4 regions of the Streptomyces sp. NBC_01635 genome follow, and region 2 is predicted to be linked to each of the others. Evidence: riboswitches for the same ligand, from Rfam matches in the RefSeq annotation. Region 2 holds a riboswitch; each other region holds the start of a gene.
What was found. Region 2 has a riboswitch for cobalamin ahead of OHB56_RS37550 ((2Fe-2S) ferredoxin domain-containing protein). Riboswitches for the same ligand answer to the same signal wherever they lie in the genome.
Positions count from the first base shown of each region.

Region 1: another riboswitch for cobalamin. It lies ahead of OHB56_RS10340 (cobalamin biosynthesis protein); the one in region 2 lies ahead of OHB56_RS37550 ((2Fe-2S) ferredoxin domain-containing protein).
Region 3: another riboswitch for cobalamin. It lies ahead of OHB56_RS04485 (ABC transporter substrate-binding protein); the one in region 2 lies ahead of OHB56_RS37550 ((2Fe-2S) ferredoxin domain-containing protein).
Region 4: another riboswitch for cobalamin. It lies ahead of cobN (cobaltochelatase subunit CobN); the one in region 2 lies ahead of OHB56_RS37550 ((2Fe-2S) ferredoxin domain-containing protein).

Region 1 covers NZ_CP109277.1:2,168,759-2,173,686, reverse strand. The annotation lists gene OHB56_RS10345 (cobyric acid synthase) at 1-251, opposite strand, end outside; gene OHB56_RS10340 (cobalamin biosynthesis protein) at 260-1,246, opposite strand; cobalamin riboswitch at 1,371-1,510, opposite strand; gene OHB56_RS10335 (hypothetical protein) at 1,815-2,036, opposite strand; gene OHB56_RS10330 (inorganic phosphate transporter) at 2,105-3,373, opposite strand; gene OHB56_RS10325 (class II aldolase/adducin family protein) at 3,571-4,320, shown strand; gene OHB56_RS10320 (alpha/beta fold hydrolase) at 4,577-4,928, shown strand, end outside.
Region 2 covers NZ_CP109277.1:8,228,190-8,233,117, forward strand. The annotation lists gene OHB56_RS37540 (SDR family oxidoreductase) at 1-176, opposite strand, end outside; gene OHB56_RS37545 (fumarylacetoacetate hydrolase family protein) at 533-1,387, shown strand; cobalamin riboswitch at 2,083-2,267, opposite strand; cobalamin riboswitch at 2,396-2,520, shown strand; gene OHB56_RS37550 ((2Fe-2S) ferredoxin domain-containing protein) at 2,583-2,990, shown strand; gene OHB56_RS37555 ((2Fe-2S)-binding protein) at 3,120-3,818, shown strand; gene metE (5-methyltetrahydropteroyltriglutamate--homocysteine S-methyltransferase) at 4,032-4,928, opposite strand, start outside.
Region 3 covers NZ_CP109277.1:904,862-909,789, forward strand. The annotation lists gene OHB56_RS04475 (ferric reductase-like transmembrane domain-containing protein) at 1-923, opposite strand, end outside; gene OHB56_RS04480 (hypothetical protein) at 1,015-1,296, shown strand; cobalamin riboswitch at 1,388-1,513, shown strand; gene OHB56_RS04485 (ABC transporter substrate-binding protein) at 1,576-2,631, shown strand; gene OHB56_RS04490 (FecCD family ABC transporter permease) at 2,628-3,743, shown strand; partial or broken gene OHB56_RS04495 (ABC transporter ATP-binding protein) at 3,812-4,525, shown strand; partial or broken gene OHB56_RS04500 (pirin family protein) at 4,610-4,774, opposite strand.
Region 4 covers NZ_CP109277.1:867,067-871,994, forward strand. The annotation lists gene cobN (cobaltochelatase subunit CobN) at 1-1,862, opposite strand, end outside; cobalamin riboswitch at 1,953-2,102, opposite strand; gene cobG (precorrin-3B synthase) at 2,156-3,460, shown strand; gene OHB56_RS04325 (precorrin-8X methylmutase) at 3,457-4,128, shown strand; gene OHB56_RS04330 (precorrin-2 C(20)-methyltransferase) at 4,125-4,928, shown strand, end outside.

The sequences.
Region 1 (4,928 bases), 6.1 Mb from region 2:
CCGCCCGGCTTGAGCAGCACCGGGTTCATCAGCGCGGTCGGCTCGATCCGGCAGGCCTGGGCCTGCATGGCCTGCGCCCGCCCGATCTCGGCGCCCTCCCGCGTCACGAACGAGTTCAGCGACATGTTCTGCGCCTTGAACGGCGCGACCTTGACGCCCTGCCGCACCAGCCACCGGCAGATCCCGGCGGTCACCACACTCTTGCCGGCGTCCGACGTCGTACCGGCGACCAGCAGCCCGCCGCCCGTCATACCGCCCCTCATGCCGTACGCCCCTTTCCGCGCACCCGGGGGACGGCCCGCGCAACGGCCCGTACACCGATGCGCGCGGCGGCGCCGACGCCGAGTGCCAGCCAGCCGACACGCCGTGAGAGCCGTACCGTGCGGTCGATGTCCGCCACGGTCACGGCACGGCCGCCGCCGTTGAGCACGGGCCGGTGCTCGACCCGCCCGGAGTAGGACAGCGTCCCGCCGAGCCGCACGCCGAGCGCGCCCGCGAAGGACGCCTCCACGGGCCCGGCGTTGGGACTCGGATGCTTCGCGGCATCCGTGCGCCAGGCCAGGACGGCACCCCGCGGGTCCGGCCCGGCGACCGCGGCGAGTACGGCGGTCAGCCGCGCCCCGGGCCACCCGGCGACGTCGTCGAGGCGCGCGGAGGCCCAGCCGTACCGCAGATGGCGGGGGGACTTGTGGCCGACCATGGCGTCCAGGGTGTTGACGGCCCGGAACCCGAGCAGCCCCGGCACACCGGCAACGGCACCCCATACCAGGGCGCCCACCACGGCGTCGGAGGTGTTCTCGGCGACGGACTCCACGACCGCGCGGGCGATCCCTTCGGCGTCCAGCGCCTGCGGGTCCCGTCCGCACAGGTGCGGCAGCCGGGCCCGCGCCGCCTCGATCCCCTCGACGGTCCCGGACTCCAGGGCGCGCCCGATGGCGCGGGCCTCCCGGGCCAGCGACGTCCCTCCGACGACGGCCCAGGTGGCCGCGCCGGTCAGGGCGACGGAGGCGGCGGGGGAGGATCGTACGCAGCGGGCGGCCAGGCTCCCCAGAGCGACGGCCCCGCCGACGCAGACGGCGGTGTGCAGCGCGCCCCGGCCCCGGTCGTCCTGCCACAGGACCCGTTCCACGGCAGCCGCGGCCCGCCCGAAAGCGGCGACCGGATGCCCTCGGCGGGGATCGCCGAGAAGCAGGTCGCCGAGGAGGCCGGCGGCGGCGCCGTACGCGAACTCGCGATCGGCACCCATGGGTTCAGCCGGTGAGGGATCCGGCGGGAGTGGCCGCCCCGAGCCGGGGCGGAGCATCGCTGGTCGACCTCAACAGGCAGCCGGGCATGGCGGTATGTCCTCACTCAGGGTGTCCACGCCCTGGTTCGACGAGACCGGCGGTGGGAGTTCCTGGCTTCCGGGGTCGTTCACCCCGGTGACAGTGGCGGGACCGCGCCGGATTCGCACCGGCTTCCTCTCCTGCCGCCGTAATGGCTCCGGAAGTCCACCACGGTCCGGAAGAACCGTCAACTTGCCTTTGACCTGCGAGGCTGAAGTGTGCTGAGGCCCACAGAGGGGTTTCGGAGGGTGAACCGCGGGCCGGGGATCCCGCGGCGTGACGGGCGGTGCGGGAACGGCCGGCAGGCGGTCCGGGAGCGGTCGACGGATGGTCCGGGAACCGCGGAACGGGCGGTACGGAGGCAAGGCGCCCCGCACCGCCCGCCGGACGGACGACATGACCCCGACCGGGACGCCGGCCCGGGTCCTGCCCCGTGATCAGGCGCCGTCAGGTGAATCGGACAGCTCTCGGACAGCCCTCGGGCAGTCGTCAGGCCATGATCAGATAGATCCCGTACGCCACCGCCGCCGCGCAGGCCGCGAAGCAGGTGTAGGCGCCGGTGACCGCCAGGACCGCGGACTGGCCCTGGGCGGCGGCCCGCTCACGGCGGGACAGGCCGGTGATGCCCAGGGTGAACAGGGCCACCAGGGCCACGGTGACCACGAGGCTGACGCCGAAGACGGAACCGAGGGCCGCCCAGTCGATCTTCATGGTGCTCTTCTCCTACGTGTCTTCCTGCGTGTCTTCCTGCGGGGCCTTCTGCGCGTCTCCCCGCGGGGTCAGACCGTGGTCCTGGCCGGAGGGGTCGCCGGGTCGGCGGGAGCCGGGATGGTGGCCGAGAGCTCCTCGGTCACGGGGCCCGCCGGAGGGGGGGCCACCGCGGCCATGGCTGCGGTCACGACGCCGCTCTGCTCCTCGCCGGGGGCGTCGGTGCCGGTGGTGTCGTCGGTGTCGTTGACGTTGGTGTGGTCGACGACCTCGCGCCGGGAGATCTTCCAGATCGCCGCACTGGAGGTGATCAGGAAGACCGCGACGAGAGCGGTGCCCCAGCTGCCGAAGCCGCAGACCCACTCGGCGATCGCCGCGACGATGGCCGCCGCCGGCAGCGTCAGACCCCAGGCGACGAACATCCGGGTGGCCGTCGACCAGCGGACCACGCCGCCCTTGCGGCCCAGGCCCGCACCCATCACGGAACCGGAGACGGAGTGCGTGGTGGACAGGGAGAAGCCGAGGTGGGAGGAGGCCAGGATGACCGTCGCGGCGCTGGTCTGGGCGACGAAGCCCTGCTGCGGCTGGAGGTCGGTCAGGCCCTTGCCCATGGTGCGGATGATGCGCCAGCCGCCGAGGTAGGTGCCGAGCGCGATGGCGATGCCCGCGGAGACGATGACCCACATCGGCGGGTCGGAGTCCGGGGCGAGAGTGCCGCCGGCGACCAGGGCCAGGGTGATGATGCCCATCGTCTTCTGGGCGTCGTTGGTGCCGTGGGCCAGGGAGACCAGACCGGCGGAGGCGATCTGTCCGGCCCGGTACCCCTTCTCGGAGGCCTTGCTGCCGGCAGCCTTGCGGTTCATGCGGTAGGTCAGCCGGGTCGCGAACATCGCGGCCAGGCCGGCGACCAGCGGCGCGGCGATCGCGGGGATCAGCACCTTGGTGACCAGGACGTCGCCGTGCACCGCGCCGAAGCCCGCCGAGGCGACGGTGGCGCCGATCAGGCCGCCCATCAGGGCGTGCGAGGAGCTGGACGGCAGACCGACCAGCCAGGTCAGGAGGTTCCAGAGGATCGCGCCGACCAGTGCGGCGAAGATGACCTCGGGACGGATGCCGGCCTCGTCGACGAGGCCCTTGGAGATCGTGTTGGCGACCTCCACGGAGAGGAAGGCGCCCACCAGGTTGAGCACGGCGGACATCGCCACCGCAACCTTGGGCTTGAGGGCACCGGTCGAAATGGTCGTCGCCATCGCGTTCGCGGTGTCGTGGAAACCGTTCGTGAAATCAAACGCAAGTGCGGTTACCACCACAATCGCGAGGATCAGCGAGAAGCTTTCCATTTACCCAGGCAATCGTTCGAAGTCATTGGCGCGTTGAACGTAGGTAACTTGGGTGAACGGAAGATGAACTGGGATGGGCGTCAGGATGACCGTGATGAAGCCGACTGCTCCACAGGAGGCCGAGGTTGGTCGCGGACGGGCGTGGGAGCCGACGGGACACGGTTGAGGAGAGTTCGGTCACCCGGCAGGATCGCGGCATGACCGAGCGACGGAGGGACCGGCGGGCCGCGGAGGACGAAGCACGTGCCGAGGACCGCCCGCAGCGCGTAGGAGAACGGCGGAAGCCGCAGGACAGGGCCGTGAGCGGCGAGGAGGCGCACGCCTGGGCCACCCTCGTCGGGGCGGCCCGCCGGACCGTCTCCGACGGGCTCGTCGTCGGGACCTCCGGCAACGTCTCGGTGAGGGTCGGGGAGACCGTGCTGGTCACACCGTCGGGAGTGCCCTACGACCGGCTGACGCCGGACGACGTCACCGGCGTCGACCTCACCGGCCGGCAGGTCCTCGGGACCCTGGCCCCCACCAGCGAGCTGCCCCTGCATCTCGCGGTGTACCGCACGACCGGCGCCCGCGCGGTGGTGCACACGCACGCCGTGCACGCGACGGCCGTCTCCACACTCGTCGACGAACTCCCACTGATCCACTACATGGCCGCCGCGCTCGGCGGACCCGTCCGGGTGGCTCCCTACGCGACGTACGGCACCGACGAATTGGCCGAGAACATGCTGCGCGCCCTCGAGGACCGCACCGGCTGCCTCCTCCAGAACCACGGCACCGTCACCCACGGCACGACCCTCGACCAGGCCTACGACAGCACCGCCCAACTGGAGTGGATGTGCAGGCTCTGGCTGACCGCCTCGTCCGTCCCCGGCCGCTCCCCGAACCTCCTGTCGGCCGGCCACCTGGCGGAGGTCGCCGACCGCCTGCGGAGCTACGGACAGCGCGGCTGACCCGCCCGCCCGGCCGGTGGGCAGGGCGGAGCCCGGAGCGGCCGGCGCCGGAGGAGTGGTGGCGTCCTCCGGCGCGGTCGGGTGACGACGCGCCGGGCGCGGCACCCATCGACCGGTCGACACCGCGTGACCCGGCGACCGGGCATTCCGGTCTCCCGGCGCCCCGGCGGCCCACGACCCCCGGGCATCCCGTCGGCTCGGGCTCCTGCCCGTCGCTGGGGTGGCCGGGCGGCCGGGCGGCCGGGACACTGGGTGGGTGCGTACTGTCAGAGCGACGGCCGCTGCCGTCACCGCCGTGATAGGGGCCTCCGTCGCCACGGTGGCGGTCGGCCGGCTCGCCAGCGACGCCGCCCTCAAGGCGCCGCCGGGCAGACCCCTGCCCACCGAGCCCCGGCTCACCGTGCACGGCACCGCCGCAGGCCAGGTCACCCTCACCCGGCACCTCGCCACACTGCGGCCCGGCCGCTACGGCCTCTCCGGCGACGGCACCCACGCGGTCGTCGGGCCCGTCCTGGAAGGCGTTCCGGAGTCTGCCGACACCGTCGTACGCCGCCTGGAACGCGTCGTACGGGGCACCCTGGAGCCCGGCGACCGGGTCTGGCTCACCC
Region 2 (4,928 bases):
GCGGCACCCGAACCGGCCAGACGTGCGGCGAGTTCGGTCAGACCGTCGGCGTCGATGTCGACGGCCAGGACGTGCGCACCGAGTCCGCCGAGCACCTCGGCGGTCGCGGCGCCGATTCCGGCGGCGGCTCCCGTGACGACGACTCCCAGGCCGTCGAACCCGGACTTTTCCAGCATGCGGTCACCCCCTTGGAAGGAAGGACGGGCAAAGGTCGGTCGATGCGGTCGACGCGGCTCACATCGACCCGACAAGAAATTCGGTCATCCGCTTCTCCGGATGAATCAGCTGCAACGTACATGGCTCCCCGCGGTCGCACCAGAGGTGTGCAGAAACCTTTTTTCAAGGGTTTTCCAGCCATTTTCTGCCGACCAAAAGGATCTCGACAGCGCCATTGCGCCCCCTGCTGACCGGCCCTATCCTCCAGTCATCCTGATCAGCGGATGAATCTTCAGGGCTTCGGTCGCACCCCCGCCCTGCGGCCGCCTCACCGCCGGAACCGACCGCTCAAGGGTCGGAAGAGAAGGAGGCGCAGATGCGTCTTGGAGTCTTCGACGGGAACCGCCTCGCGGTCTCGACGGACACGGAAGTCATCGATGTGACGGACCTGGTCCCGGGCCCCGACACACCACAGGGCCCGCTGCAACGGCTGTTGGAGCAGGACCTCGGTCACGTCCTCGCCGCCCCGGGGGCGCTGCGCGACTCCCCCCGGATCGACCCGGAGAAGGTGGCCTGGTCCGCCCCCCTGCCCCGGCCGCACAAGATCATCGGCGCGCCGGCCAACTACCGGGCGCACGTGGCCGAGATGAACAACCCGAACACCATCGCCGAGTGGGGTGTGTTCCTGAAGGCCGGCTCCTCCGTCATCGGCCCGGACGAACTCGTCAGGCTCCCCTACAGCGATGTGCGCACCGATCAGGAGGGCGAGCTGGGCATCGTCATCGGCAAGCGGGCCCGGAACGTGAGCCGGGAGGAGGCACTTGACCACGTCTTCGGCTACACCTGCGTCCTGGACATCACCATCCGCTCGACCGAGGACCGCTCCACCCGCAAGTCCTTCGACACCTTCACCCCGATCGGCCCGTTCGTGGTCACCAAGGACGAGATCGCCGACCCCGACGACCTCGAACTGCGCTGCTGGGTCAACGACGAGCAGCGTCAGTACAGCCGCACTTCCCTGATGATCTACAGCGTGCCGCGGCTCATCGAGTACGCCAGTTCCGTGATGACCCTCATGCCTGGCGACGTCATCGCCACCGGCACCCCGGAGGGCGTGGGCCCGCTTGCCGACGGCGACCGCATCACCGTGGAGATCGAGAAGGTGGGACGCCTGGAAGTGGGTGTGAGCGCCGATCACGCGCTCCCCTACGCCTCCCGCCTGGGCCGCTAGACCGGCTGATCCCCCGCGCCTCAAAGGCACGTCCACCTCGCCGGGGTGAACTGGCGCGGCGCGTCCCGGGCATCGACCAGACGTCGGCGCCGTGACGCGGACCGTCCTCGCATCGGGGCGCAGCACGCGGTAGACGGTCCTGGGCAGGCTGGAGTTGCCGCTGCCACGGCGACCGACCAGGGCGAACCGTTTGTTCCTGACGGCGGGTACATCGGCGAGGGCGGGCTGGGAAAGCAGGAACTTCTTCTGGCCGTAACCCCCGTGGACGAAGTCGGGTTCGGTGTCGAGGATCTTTTCGAACGACGTTTTCCTCTGGGCGAGTTCCGGTATCGCCTCGAAGTCCTTCGCCGATTCCGGCAGTACGGTCGAACCGGGGAGGGCGGTGCCCACCATGCGGTCCTTCAGGCCGAGGGCGAGCAGCGGTTCGGCAGGATGCCGGTGGACGGTGGCAACCCGGGACGGCGGCTTGTCGTAGGTCGTCCTCGCCCCGCAGTTGTCGATGGCGACGGGGAAACCTTCGAGTGACGATGCCGAAGTTGTCGGTTCCCGGCCGGTTTCGTCGGAGGAGCCGCAGCCGGCGGTCAGCACAGCCGCCGGCAGGGCGAGAGCCGCGGCTGTGCCGCGCACGGTCCGGCATCGACGGGCAGGGGAGAGCGAGGGTGACAAGGAGACCCTCCTGAGGAGTCCGCACTCCTCGGAACGGGCCCGGGACAGGCCGGTTTCCTGACTCCCGGACCGACGTTCCCCCTGCCTCGCCGCGCGGACCGCGCGGTGGCGTGCGGAAGAGGCGCACTCTCCGGTCACAGGGGCGGGACCGCGCCGGATTCACACCGGCTTCCTGTTTCCCGTCGCGGCGACGACCTGGCGATATCACGTTCCTTCGGGGCGGGTGCAAAGCATGAGTGGGGCAGGGCGCGGGTCCCGTCCGCCTGACCGGCGTGGTTCCCCCCTTGCTGACACGCCCGCGGCCGAATGCGAGGATGGTCGCGAACAAGGCGACAGCGGTCCGAGGAAGCCGGTGCGAACCCGGCGCGGTCCCGCCACTGTGATCGGCGAGCGCACACCCGCGCAGCCTCCTCCCGCAACCGGGCGAGGAGGCCGGGGGCGAGCCTCGATCCGAGAGCCAGAGACTCACGCGGTCGCCTCCTCGACGAGCCACCGGGGCGGATCTCCCCGGAGAGAGGAACGATGCCGCATGTCTGCCGGTGCCGGTCCAGCCCATGAAGCGGTAGACAACCAGGTCGTCCTCGCACCCGACCCCGCGCCCTGCCGGGTCGTCGTGTGTCGGGACTGCTGCTGCGGCAGCCCCAAGGTGATCGGCGTCGACCACGCGGCGCAGACAGCGCGCCTGCGCGCGGAGGTACCCGTGCGGGTGTCCGCCTGCCTGGACGTGTGCGAACAGGCCAATGTCATCGTCGTCCAGCCCTCCGCCGCGGGTCGGGCCGCCGGCGCCCGGCCCGTCTGGCTCGGGCTGGTCAACGACCCGGACGCCGCCGAGGACATCGCCGCCTGGGCACGCGCCGGCGGACCCGGCGTCGCCCCCCGGCCGGAGATCCTCGACCTGTACGCCATCACACCACCGCGGCGGCGTACGGCTCCCTGAAACCGTGCTCACCGGGAGGGCCCGCACGCCTTGGCAGCAGCCCGTTGCCGGACGAGCCGGGGTGCTCACACCCACCTACTCACTCATTGATCTCGCCTCAGGAGATCAGCCGGGAAGGAAGGCCCCGACATGACCGAACATGCTCGGGCACCTGCCGGGGCCGTCGCCGCCGCTCTCCAGGACGTGGCGGCCCTGGGCGGCTTCTTCGTCCTGCACGTCGGTGGCCCGGACGAGGGCTGGCATCCGCTCGACCACTCCTATGCGAGGGGCTTCACCGACCTGGCCGAAGCCGTGGAGCACCGGCACCACACCCGCGAACCGCGGATCGGCGTGTCCATCGCCCACCTCGGACACGCCGCACGCCTCTGGTCCCCGACCCTGGCCTGCGTGCTGCTGCACGGGATCGTCCCGGACCTGACGGAGTTGCAGCGTGCCGACGACGGACCGGCCCTCCGTCTGCCCCATGCTGCCGGCTGGTACACCGAGCGGCTGCCCGAACCCACTTCCGCCCTGAACGCGCAAGTGATGCGCCATCTGTGGGGGCTCGCGGCCGGACTCCGAATCAAGATCGCTCCGCGTCTGCTGGACGGGAACGCCGCCTCCGCGCTCGTCGGGGCGGCCCATGCTCTGCTGGCGGCCCGCCCCGGGCTGCGCAAGCCGCTCACCAGCCTCACGACCGAGCTGCTGAGTACCGGAGGACTCGCGGGTACCGGAGTGATCACCGGACCGGACCTCACCTTCCGCCGCCGGAGTTGCTGCCTCTACTACCGTGCACCGAAGGGCTCGAAGTGCGGTGACTGCTGCCTGGCCGGCCGAGATGGACCATGAAGTGAGGGGCAGCCGGAGCGACGCATCGGCCCGCCGGGTCGCCCTGGCCCTGCGCGACGAGGTGAACGACGTCACTCGTTGATGGCCGCGACGAGCAGGCTCCCGACATCCTTCGCCGATGGGCACCTTGGCGGCTCTGCCGTGGCCGTACTGCTTGTCGGGGCCGGGGTGGCCGGGGCACTTGTGGCGCCCCGGCCCCGTGGTCCTTACGGGTCAGGAAGCGGGCAGCTCGTCGCGGACGGTGCGGGCGGCGGCGACCAGGTTCTCGAGCGAGGCACGGGTCTCGGGCCAGGCGCGGGTCTTCAGACCGCAGTCGGGGTTGACCCAGAGCCGTTCGGCGGGGATGGCCCTCAGGCCGGTGCGCAGGAGGCCGACCGTCTCCTCGGTGCTCGGGACGCGCGGGGAGTGGATGTCGTAGACGCCCGGGCCGGCTTCGCGCGGATAGCCGTGGGCGGCGAGTTCGCGGGCGACCTGCATGCGGGAGCGGGCGGCTTCCAGGCTGATGACGTCGGCGTCGAGGTCGTCGATGGCCTGGACGATGTCGCCGAACTCGGCGTAGCACATGTGGGTGTGGATCTGAGTGTCCGGCCGGACGCCGGCCGTGGTCAGTCGGAACGCCTCCGTCGCCCAGGCCAGGTAGGCGGCGTGGTCGGCGGCGCGCAGGGGCAGGGTCTCGCGGAGCGCGGGTTCGTCCACCTGGATCACCGAGGTGCCGGCCGCCTCGAGGTCGTTCACCTCGTCGCGCAGGGCCAGGGCGACCTGGCGGGCGGTGTCGGCGAGGGGCTGGTCGTCGCGGACGAAGGACCAGGCGAGCATGGTGACCGGGCCGGTGAGCATGCCCTTGACCGGGCGGGCGGTGAGGGACTGGGCGTATGTGGTCCAGCGCACGGTCATCGGTTCGGGGCGGGAGAGGTCGCCGGCCAGGACCGGCGGGCGGACGTAGCGGGTGCCGTAGGACTGGACCCAGCCGTACCGGGTGGCGAGGTAGCCGGTGAGCTGCTCGGCGAAGTACTGGACCATGTCGTTGCGTTCGGCCTCGCCGTGCACCAGGACGTCCAGGCCGGCCTTCTCCTGGAAGGAGATCACCTCCTGGATCTCGGCCTTGACGCG
Region 3 (4,928 bases), 7.3 Mb from region 2:
CCGTCGCGGCCGGACGCCGCCACGACGACAAGCCCGACGACTACGGCCCCGACGGCGATCCGTCCTGCCGCCCGCGCCGACCAGACCGGCCATGCCACACCCGCACGTCCTCCTGGCGCGTCCAACCGTTCGGCCCGCCGGGCGGGCCACAGCAGACGCAGCAACAGCAACACTGCGACCGGTAGCTGCAGCAGCCACAGGAGGGTACGCGGCCATTCCCCGTACCAGACGTTGGTCCCGTACAGCAGCGTGTGCCACACGCTCAGCACGTAGACGACGATCACGAACCGGTGCAGCCGTCGCCAGGTGTTCGCTCCGATGCGGTGCCGGACGTAGAACAGCAGTCCCAGGGGAACCGCCAGGTACAGGGCACCCTGCCCGAGCGGGATGGCGATCCGACCGGTTCCGGAGTCGTACCAGCCGGGTACGAAGGTGTCCGCGAAGCCCGCCCACAGCCGCTCGGCCCACGCCAGATTCGTTTCGTAGCGGACGAGTTCCGCCGCGAACATCAGCGCGTGCGCGAACATCAGCGCCATCGTGGTCAGGCTCGTGGTGCGGTGCCAGCGCTCCAGCACCTGTCGGGAGACCGGCAGTCGGGCGGGTCGTGGCCCCGACAACAGCAGCCCGAGCATGACCGTGCCCCAGGCCCACAGCAGTCCCGACCACCCGAACGCCTGGCTGAGCAAGTACATCCAGTAGGTGCCGGGATCGTCCATGAACGGCATGACCGCGACAGTGGCCGAATCACCCGAGTCCATGCGCACGTACAGGAAAGCGAACACGGCCCCCGTCAGCACCACCGCCGCACTCGCGTCGGGCAGGGCGGAGCGCAGGTCACCACGCAAAGCGATCCTGTCCGCGGAAGGCCGTTGCCGTCGCGGCGCTGCTGTCCCGCCTTCGTCCGGCCTCGCCTCTGACACCATCAAGGTCCTCCCGGGCACCGGCCACCGCAGGGACGGTGCGCATGTGTCGTGAGTCAACAAGTCTGGTTGAAGGAGGAGCGAGTACCGAGGCGTGATCCGGCCAGAGCGGCCGCCACGACCGCCGGACTGTCCACGGGCGCCGGGGACCCGGCCGCGACGTACGGGGTCCGCCGCCGTCCCGACCGGCCGCACCTGGTGCCCGCCGCCGACGCCGGGCACCACCGAATTCCACGACTTCCTCTTCTCCGAACAACGCTACCGACAGGCCGAGGAAGCGGGGTTCGACCGCGTGGAGATCTTCGGCGGCTCCGACGGCCGCCCCTACGACGAGAACGCCGAACGGCTCGTGCTGCGGGCCGCCCGCGAGAGCTGACGGTATGCAGGGGCGTGCGGACGAGGCCGCACTCCCTTTCGCCTCCAACTCGGCGGCACGTAGGATGACCTGGTCATCGCCGCGACGGGAGACAGGAAGCCGGTGCGAATCCGGCACGGTCCCGCCACTGTGACCGGGGAGTACACCCCCTCGACATGCCACTGCGCGAGCCGCGCGGGAAGGCAGGGGGAGCGTCGATCCGGGAGTCAGGACACTGGTCCGTCGCGGGCCCGTTCCGAGGAGCGCGGACTCCCCAGGAGGCTCTACGTGTACGACGGCATGCCCCGTCCCCTTTTGTTCTCCCCTGCTTCGTTCTGCCCTGCTCTGTTCTCCCCTGCCCGCAGGCGCCGCTCTCTGCGCGCCGCGGCCGTTGCCCTGTCGGCAGCCCTGCTGGCCGCCGGCTGCGGTTCGTCCGACGGCGGCGTCCAGGACCCGAAGACCACAGCGTCCTCGGCCGAGGGCTTCCCCCTCACCATCGACAACTGCGGCGTCAGGACCACCTACGACAAGCCGCCCTCCCGGGTGGTCACCATCCACCAGCACCCGGCGGAACTCATGCTCACCCTCGGGCTGAAGGACCGCATGGTCGGCACCGCCTTCCCCGACTCCGCCGTCCTGCCGGAACTGAAGAAGGACTACGACTCCGTCCCCGAACTGGCGAAGAAGGAACCGTCCTTCGAGACCGTTCTGGACGCCGAACCCGACCTCGTCTACGGCGGCTACGGCAGCGCGTTCGCCGAGAACGAGGGCCGTTCCCGCAAGGCGTTCGCCGACGTCGGCATCGACACCCATCTCAACCGCGAGTACTGCGGCAAGAAACGGGTGACGATGCGGGACACCTACGACGAGATCCGTACCATCGGCCGGCTCTTCGGCGTCCCCGACCGGGCCGACAGGCTGGTCACCGACCTCGAGGACCGCGTCGAGAAGGCCGCCACCACCGTCGAGGGCGAGCCAGAAGCGCCCGTCTTCGTGTACGACAGCGGCGACAAGACCGCCTTCACCGCGGGCGGCAAGAGCCTGGGCACCGAACTGATCCGACTGGCCGGCGGCGAGAACGTCTTCGCCGACCTCGACGACGTCTTCGGCGACGTCTCCTGGGAGCAGGTCGTCGCACGCAAGCCCGAGGTCATCGCCATCTACGACTACGCCGGCGCCGGAAGCGTCGAGCAGAAGAAGAAGTTCCTGCTCTCCCAGCCCGCCCTCGCCGACGTACCCGCCGTGAAGAACGAGCGGTTCGTCGTCCTGCCGCTGACCGCCACCCTGGTCGGCATCCGGTCGGCGTACGCGGTCGACGACCTGGCCCGCGGACTGCACCCCGAGAACTTCCAGTGACCCACACCGCCGCCGGCACGTCCGCCGAGCGGGCGGTGCCACGGCAGAAGCCCACCAGGCCGGGGGCGGGCCGTACGACGTTGGCCGTCACACTGCTCGTGCTCACCGCCCTGCTCGTGGTGTCCGCCACGGCGGGCCTGGCGATCGGCTCCGTTCAGGTCCCGCCAGGTCAGGTGTGGGGCATCGTGACGCACGCGCTGGGCGTCGACTGGCAGGAGCCCGACTGGTCGCGGGCGCGGGAAACCATCGTGGTGGACGTGCGGGCGCCGCGCGTGCTGCTCGGTGCGGTGGCCGGTGCGGGACTGGCGGTGGTGGGCACCGCCCTGCAGGCCCTGGTGCGCAATCCGCTCGCCGAGCCGTACCTGCTGGGCGTCTCCTCGGGCGCGTCCCTCGGTGCGGTCTCGGTGATCGTTTTCGGGGTCACCCTCTTCGGACCGGTGTCCCTGTCGGTGGCCGCCTTCGTGGGCGCCCTGGGCGCGTTGCTGCTCGTCTACGCCACCGCCCGCACCGGCGGACGCATCACCTCGGCGCGGCTCGTGCTGTCCGGCGTGGCGATCGCGGCGGTGCTCACCGCGGTGCTCGATCTGCTGCTGCTCACCACCGACAGCGGCAACGAGGCCCGTGCGGTGCTCGCCTGGACCCTCGGCGGACTCGGCGGGGTCAACTGGGGCACGCTGTGGCTGCCGAGCACGGCCCTGCTGCTCGGCATCGGCGTCCTCATGGCGCAGGCACGCAACCTGAACCTGCTCCTGGCCGGCGAGGAGGCGGCCACCACGATGGGGCTGGATGTGGCCCGGTTCCGTGCCCGCTTGTTCGTCCTGCTCTCCCTGGTGACCGGCGTACTCGTCGCCGCGACCGGACCGATCGGCTTCGTCGGCCTGATGATGCCCCACATCGTGCGCCTGTTCGTCGGCGGCGACCACCGCCGGGTCCTGCCCACGGCGGCACTGGGCGGGGCGGTCTTCCTCGTCTGGGCCGACATCGCCGCGCGGACGATCGCCGCTCCGATGGAGATCCCTGTCGGCGTCCTCACGGCCCTGTGCGGCGGGCCGTTCTTCCTGTGGCTGCTGCGCCGGGACGCCCGCCGAAGTACCGACCGAGGAACGGCATGACCGCCACCGAACTCTCCGTCGACGGCGTCACGCTCACCGCCGGAGCACGCCATCTGGTGCGGGACGTCTCCCTGACCGCCCGCCCGGGCGAGACCATCGGGCTCGTGGGCCCCAACGGCAGCGGCAAGTCCAGCCTCCTGCGCGCCGTCTACCGCGTGCTGCGCCCCGACACCGGCCAGGTCCGCGTCGACGGAAGCGACGCCTGGTCACTGCCGGTGCGGCAACTGGCCCGCATCGTGGCGGCCGTGGTGCAGGAATCGGCAGCAGACTTCGACCTCGCCGTCCGCGAGGTCGTCGCGATGGGCCGCACCCCGCACAAACGGCTTCTCGCCGGCGACACCCCCGAGGACGCCGAAATCGTCGCCTCCGCACTCCTGGCGGTCGACGCCGTCCACCTGGCCGACCGCCCGTTCGACCGGCTCTCCGGCGGCGAACGCCAGCGGGTGCTCATCGCCCGCGCCCTCGCTCAGCAACCCACCCTGCTCGTCCTCGACGAACCCACCAACCACCTCGACATCCGGCACCAGCTGGACGTGCTCGGCGCCCTGCGCCGCCTGCCCGCCACCGTGCTGCTCGCCCTGCACGACCTGAACCTGGCCGCCTACTACTGCGACCGTCTCTACGTCCTGCGCGACGGCGAAGTAACCGCCTGCGGCCCGCCCGCCGACATCCTCACCCCCCGCCTGCTGGCCGAGGTGTACGGGGTGGCGGCGGAAGTCGCCACCCATCCGCGCACGGGCGCCCCGCAGGTGACGTTCCTTCCCGAAGAGTCACACCTATGAAGGGCCCCTGCCCGCACGCTGCGGAAGCCCTTCGTTCACCAGCCGCCAGCCGCCAGGACTCAGGCATTTCAGCAGTTCAGCAGTTCAGCGGAGACTCCCTCGCGGCTTCGGCGGCACCGGCGGTAGCTCGGGAGCAGGCAGCGGAGCACCGTCGCACCCCTTCACCTCGCCGAACCGCGTGCCTTCCGTCCAGTCCCGACGCGCCCGTTCGATCTCCTCCTGAGACCGGCCGATCCAGTTCCGGAACAAGCGAATAATGCGCGCGTTTCCGCAGATCAGCTGCACTCTCAACCCCTACTGGTCAGCAAACTGCCAGCATCGGACGTCGGGTCGGCAAGCCTTGTCCTCGGGTTCGTTGGCCCGTGGAGTGGGGTCGTCCTTCAAGGGGTGCGGGCATCCGCGG
Region 4 (4,928 bases), 7.4 Mb from region 2:
TCCATGGCGGCGATCTGGGCGTACTCGTCGAGGAGTTGTTCCAGGCGCGCGATGTCGCCGTAGGAGTCGGCGCGGGCCATCGGGGGGACGAGGTGGTCGACGAGGGTGGCGTGGACCCGGCGCTTGGCCTGGGTGCCCTCGCCCGGGTCGTTGACCAGGAAGGGGTAGACGAGGGGGAGGTCGCCGAGGGCGGCGTCGGGGCCGCAGGCGGCGGACAGGCCGGCGTTCTTGCCCGGCAGCCACTCCAGGTTGCCGTGCTTGCCGAGGTGGATCATGGCGTCCGCGCCGAAGCCTCCGTCCTCGGCCCGCGCGGCGATCCAGCGGTAGGCGGCGAGGTAGTGGTGGGAGGGCGGCAGGTCGGGGTCGTGGTAGATGGCGATGGGGTTCTCGCCGAAGCCGCGCGGGGGCTGGATGAGGATCAGCAGGTTGCCGCGGCGCAGGGCGGCGAGGACGATGTCGCCCTCCGGGTTGCGGCTGCGGTCGAGGAACATCTCGCCCGGCGCCGGGCCCCAGTGCTCCTCGACGGCCGTGCGCAGTTGTCCGGGGAGGGTGGCGTACCAGCGCTTGTAGTCGGCGGCCGGGATGCGCACCGGGTTGCGGGCGAGCTGTTCCTCGGTGAGCCAGTCCTGGTCGTGGCCGCCCGCCTCGATCAGCGCGCGGATCAGTTCGTCGCCGTCCCCGGAGGCCAATCCCGGGACGTCGGTGTCGCCGAAGTCGTATCCCTCGTCCCGCAGCCGGCGCAGCAGGGCCACCGCGCTGGCGGGGGTGTCCAGGCCGACCGCGTTGCCGATGCGGGAGTGCTTGGTCGGGTAGGCGGACAGGACCAGGGCCAGGCGCTTGTCCGCGGCCGGGATGTGCCGCAGGCGGGCGTGGCGCACGGCGATGCCGGCCACGCGGGCGGCGCGCTCGGGGTCGGCGACGTAGGCCGGGAGGCCGTCGGCGTCGATCTCCTTGAAGGAGAACGGCACGGTGATCAGGCGGCCGTCGAACTCGGGCACGGCGATCTGACTGGCGGCGTCCAGCGGGGAGACGCCCTCGTCGTTCTCCTCCCAGACGGTGCGGGAGCCGGTCAGGCACAGGGCCTGGAGGATCGGCACGTCCAGGGTGGTGAGTGCGCCCGCGTCCCAGGACTCGTCGTCGCCGCCGGCGGACGCCTCGGCGGGCTTGGTGCCGCCGGCCGCGAGGACGGTCGTGACGATGACGTCCGCCGCGCGCAGTTCCTCGATCAGTTCGGGTTCGGGGGCGCGCAGGGAGGCCACGTACAGCGGCAGGGGCCGCCCGCCCGCGTTCTCCACGGCGTCGCACAGGGCGTGGACGAAGGCGGTGTTGCCGCTCATGTGATGGGCGCGGTAGTAGAGCACGGCGACGGTCGGGCCGTCGGTGTCCTCGCGGGGTGTGCGCTCCAGCGGGCCCCAGGTGGGCGCGGGCGCGGGCGCCTCGAAGCCGTGGCCGGTGAGCAGGACCGTGTCGGACAGGAAGCGGGCGAGCTGCTCAAGGTTGGCGGGTCCGCCGTGGGCGAGATAGGCGTGCGCCTCCGCGGCGATGCCGACGGGAACCGTGGAGGCGGCCATCAGCTGGGCGTCGGGGGCCTGTTCACCGGTGAGGACGACGACCGGACGGCCGTCGGCGAGCAGCAGGTCGAGGCCTTCCTCCCAGGCGCGCAGTCCGCCGAGGAGACGTACGACGACCAGGCCGACACCCTCGAGGAGCGCGGGCAGGTCGTCGAGCGGGAGGCGGGAGGGGTTGGCGAAGCGGTAGGGCACCGGGCCGTCGGCCGCTCGGGCGCTGAGCAGGTCCGTGTCGGACGTCGACAGGAGCAGGATGCGGGGGTGCGTCGAGTGCTCCCCGGACGAATGCGGCATGCGTCGGCCGGCCTTCCTCGGGGTCCGCGCCCCGGGTGGTGAGGTTGGGGTCTCTCCTGCTCTGGGGGCACCTCCCAGCGGTAGCTGGGGGAGGAGCCGAGAGCTTGGGGAAGGGAGTTCCTGACTCGTCCGGCCTCCTGGTGGCCGGACTCACAGTGGCGGGACCGCGCCGGATTCGCACCGGGCTTCCTCCCCTGTCGCCGTCGTGGCGATGGCGGATCTGATGATCCGCCGAGAATCATAGTAAGGGTCGGGGGAAGAGGGCAGGGCTCGGACGCCGTGTGACGGTCGGTATGCTCGCCGCCATGTCCACGGCTCCCCTCCCTCCGTCGTCCCAGGCCACAGTGGTCTCACGGGACCGTGGTGACGCCTGTCCGGGGTCGTTGCGGCTGCACACCGCGGACGACGGGGCGCTGGCCCGGGTCCGGGTGCCCGGCGGGGTGCTCACCGTGGCGCAGGCCGAGGCGCTCGTGGACGCGGCCGGTCGACTGGGCGACGGCGAACTGCATCTGACCTCGCGCGGCAATGTGCAGGTGCGTGGGCTGCGCGACGACTGCGGCGCCCGGCTCGCCGGGGTACTGGACGCGGCCGGACTCCTCCCCTCACCCGGGCACGAACGGACACGCAACATCGTCGCCTCACCGCTGTCCGGCCTCGACGGACGGGGTGTCCGGGATGTGCGGCCGTGGTTGTCGGCCCTGGACGAATCGCTGTGCGCGAGCGGGGCGGCGCGGGCGCTGTCCGGGCGGTTCCTGTTCGCGCTCGACGACGGGCGCGGCGATGTCGCCGGACTCGGCGCCGATGTGACCGTGCGTGCGGTCGACGACGGCGCACTGCTCACCGTCGGCTCGGCGGACGAGGCCCTGCGGGTGTCCGAGGACGAGGCGGCCCGTGCCGCGCTGCTCGCCGCCGAGGTGTTCCTCGACGTGCTGCGGGAGACCGGGGCACGGGTCTGGCGGGTCGACGAACTGGACCTCTCCCCGGGTGAGTTGACGCAGGCGGTCGGCTCCCGCCTGACCGCCGCCGGCATCGGCTGCGTTCCGGCGCCGAACGACCGCACCACAACGGAGGGTCCGCCTCCGGGGGTGATCGGGTCGGCTCTGTCCGTCCATGTCCCCCTGGGACGTCTCACGTCCCGTCAATGGCGGACCGTGACCCGGGTGGCCGCCGAAGTCCGGTCGGGCGAACTGCGCCTGACACCGTGGCGCGGCATTGTCGTCCCCGCCCCCGGGGCGAACGCGGCGGCAGCGGCCGACGCACTGGCCCGTCTCGCCGGCACCGGCCTGGTCACCGACGCCTCCTCCCCCTGGCTGCGCGTCGGTGCCTGCATCGGCCGGCCGGGGTGCGGCAGGTCGCGTTCCGACGTGCGGGCGGACGCGGCCGACGCCCTCGCCGACGCGGGCCGCTCCCCCCTTCCGTTGTACTGGTCCGGCTGCGAGCGGCGCTGCGGCCACCCCCGGGGCGACCGGATCGACGTGGTCGCCGCCCCGGAGGGCGGCTACCGGATCGACGTGGCCGCCCAGGGGCGGCCGGCGCGCACCGCCGCCCTGGACGATCCCTCCCACCTCGCCGCCGCCCTGGCGGCACTCACCTCATGAGCCGTACGACGACCGAGAGCAGCGAGAAGAACACCGTGACCACCTACGACTACGAGAAGGACGGCGCGGCCATCTACCGCCAGTCCTTCGCCACCATCCGCGCGGAGGCGGACCTCGCGGCTCTGCCCGCCGACGTCAGCCAGGTCGCGGTCCGGATGATCCACGCCTGCGGCATGGTCGACCTCGTCCGCGACATCGGTCACACCCCCGGTGTGGTGGCCCGCGCACGCGAGGCCCTGCGCGGCGGGGCTCCGATCCTCTGCGACGTGCAGATGGTGGCCAGCGGCGTGACCCGCAAGCGGCTGCCCGCCGGCAACGACGTGCTGTGCACCCTCTCCGACCCGGCCGTGCCGGAGCTGGCGGCGAAGCTCAGTACCACGCGCAGCGCCGCCGCGCTGGAGTTGTGGCGCGACCGTCTGGAGGGCGCCGTGGTCGCCGTCGGCAACGCGCCCACCGCGCTCTTCCGCCTCCTGGAGATGATCGAGGAGGGGGCGCCGAGGCCGGCCGCCGTCATCGGCGTGCCCGTCGGCTTCATCGGCGCGGCCGAGTCCAAGGACGCCCTGGCCGCCCACCCCTCGGGCCTGGAACACCTGGTCGTCCGAGGCCGTCGCGGAGGCAGCGCCATCGCCGCCGCCGCTCTCAACGCGATTGCGAGCGAGGAAGAATGAGCGGCAAGCTGTACGGGGTCGGGCTTGGTCCCGGCGACCCGTCCCTGATGACCGTACGGGCCGTCGAGGCCATCGCCGGGGCGGACGTGATCGCCTACCACAGTGCCCGCCACGGCCGGTCCATCGCCCGCTCCATCGCGGCGAAGCACATACGGGCCGACCACGTCGAGGAACCGCTGGTCTACCCCGTCACCACCGAGACCACCGACCACCCCGGCGGCTACCAGGGCGCCATGGACGACTTCTACGCCGAGGCGTCGGCCCGGCTCGCCGCCCACCTGGACGCGGACCGGACGGTCGCCGTCCTCGCCGAGGGCGACCCGCTCTTCTACGGCTCCTACATGCACATGCACAAGCGGCTCGCGCACCGCTACGACACCGAGGTGATCCCCGGTGTCACGTCGGTCTCCGCCGCCGCGGCCCGCCTGGGCACCCCGCTCGCCGAGGGCGAGGAGGTGCTGACCATCCTGCCGGGCACGCTGCCCGAGGAGGAGCTGACCGCCCGGCTCGCCGCGACGGACGCGGCCGTGGTGATGAAGCTGGGGCGCACCTTCCCCAAGGTGCGCCGGGCGATGGAGCGTGCCGGGCGGCTCGAGGCGGCCCGGTACGTCGAGCGGGCCACCATGGCCGGGGAACGCCTTGCCGAACTCGCCGACGTGGAGGCCGAGTCCGTGCCGTACTTCTCGGTGGCCGTGCTGCCGAGCCAGGTCGACGCCGGGCCCGCCGCCCGGAAGCCGGGCTCCGTCGGTGAGGTCGTCGTGGTCGGCACCGGGCCGGCCGGGCCGCTGTGGCTGACGCCC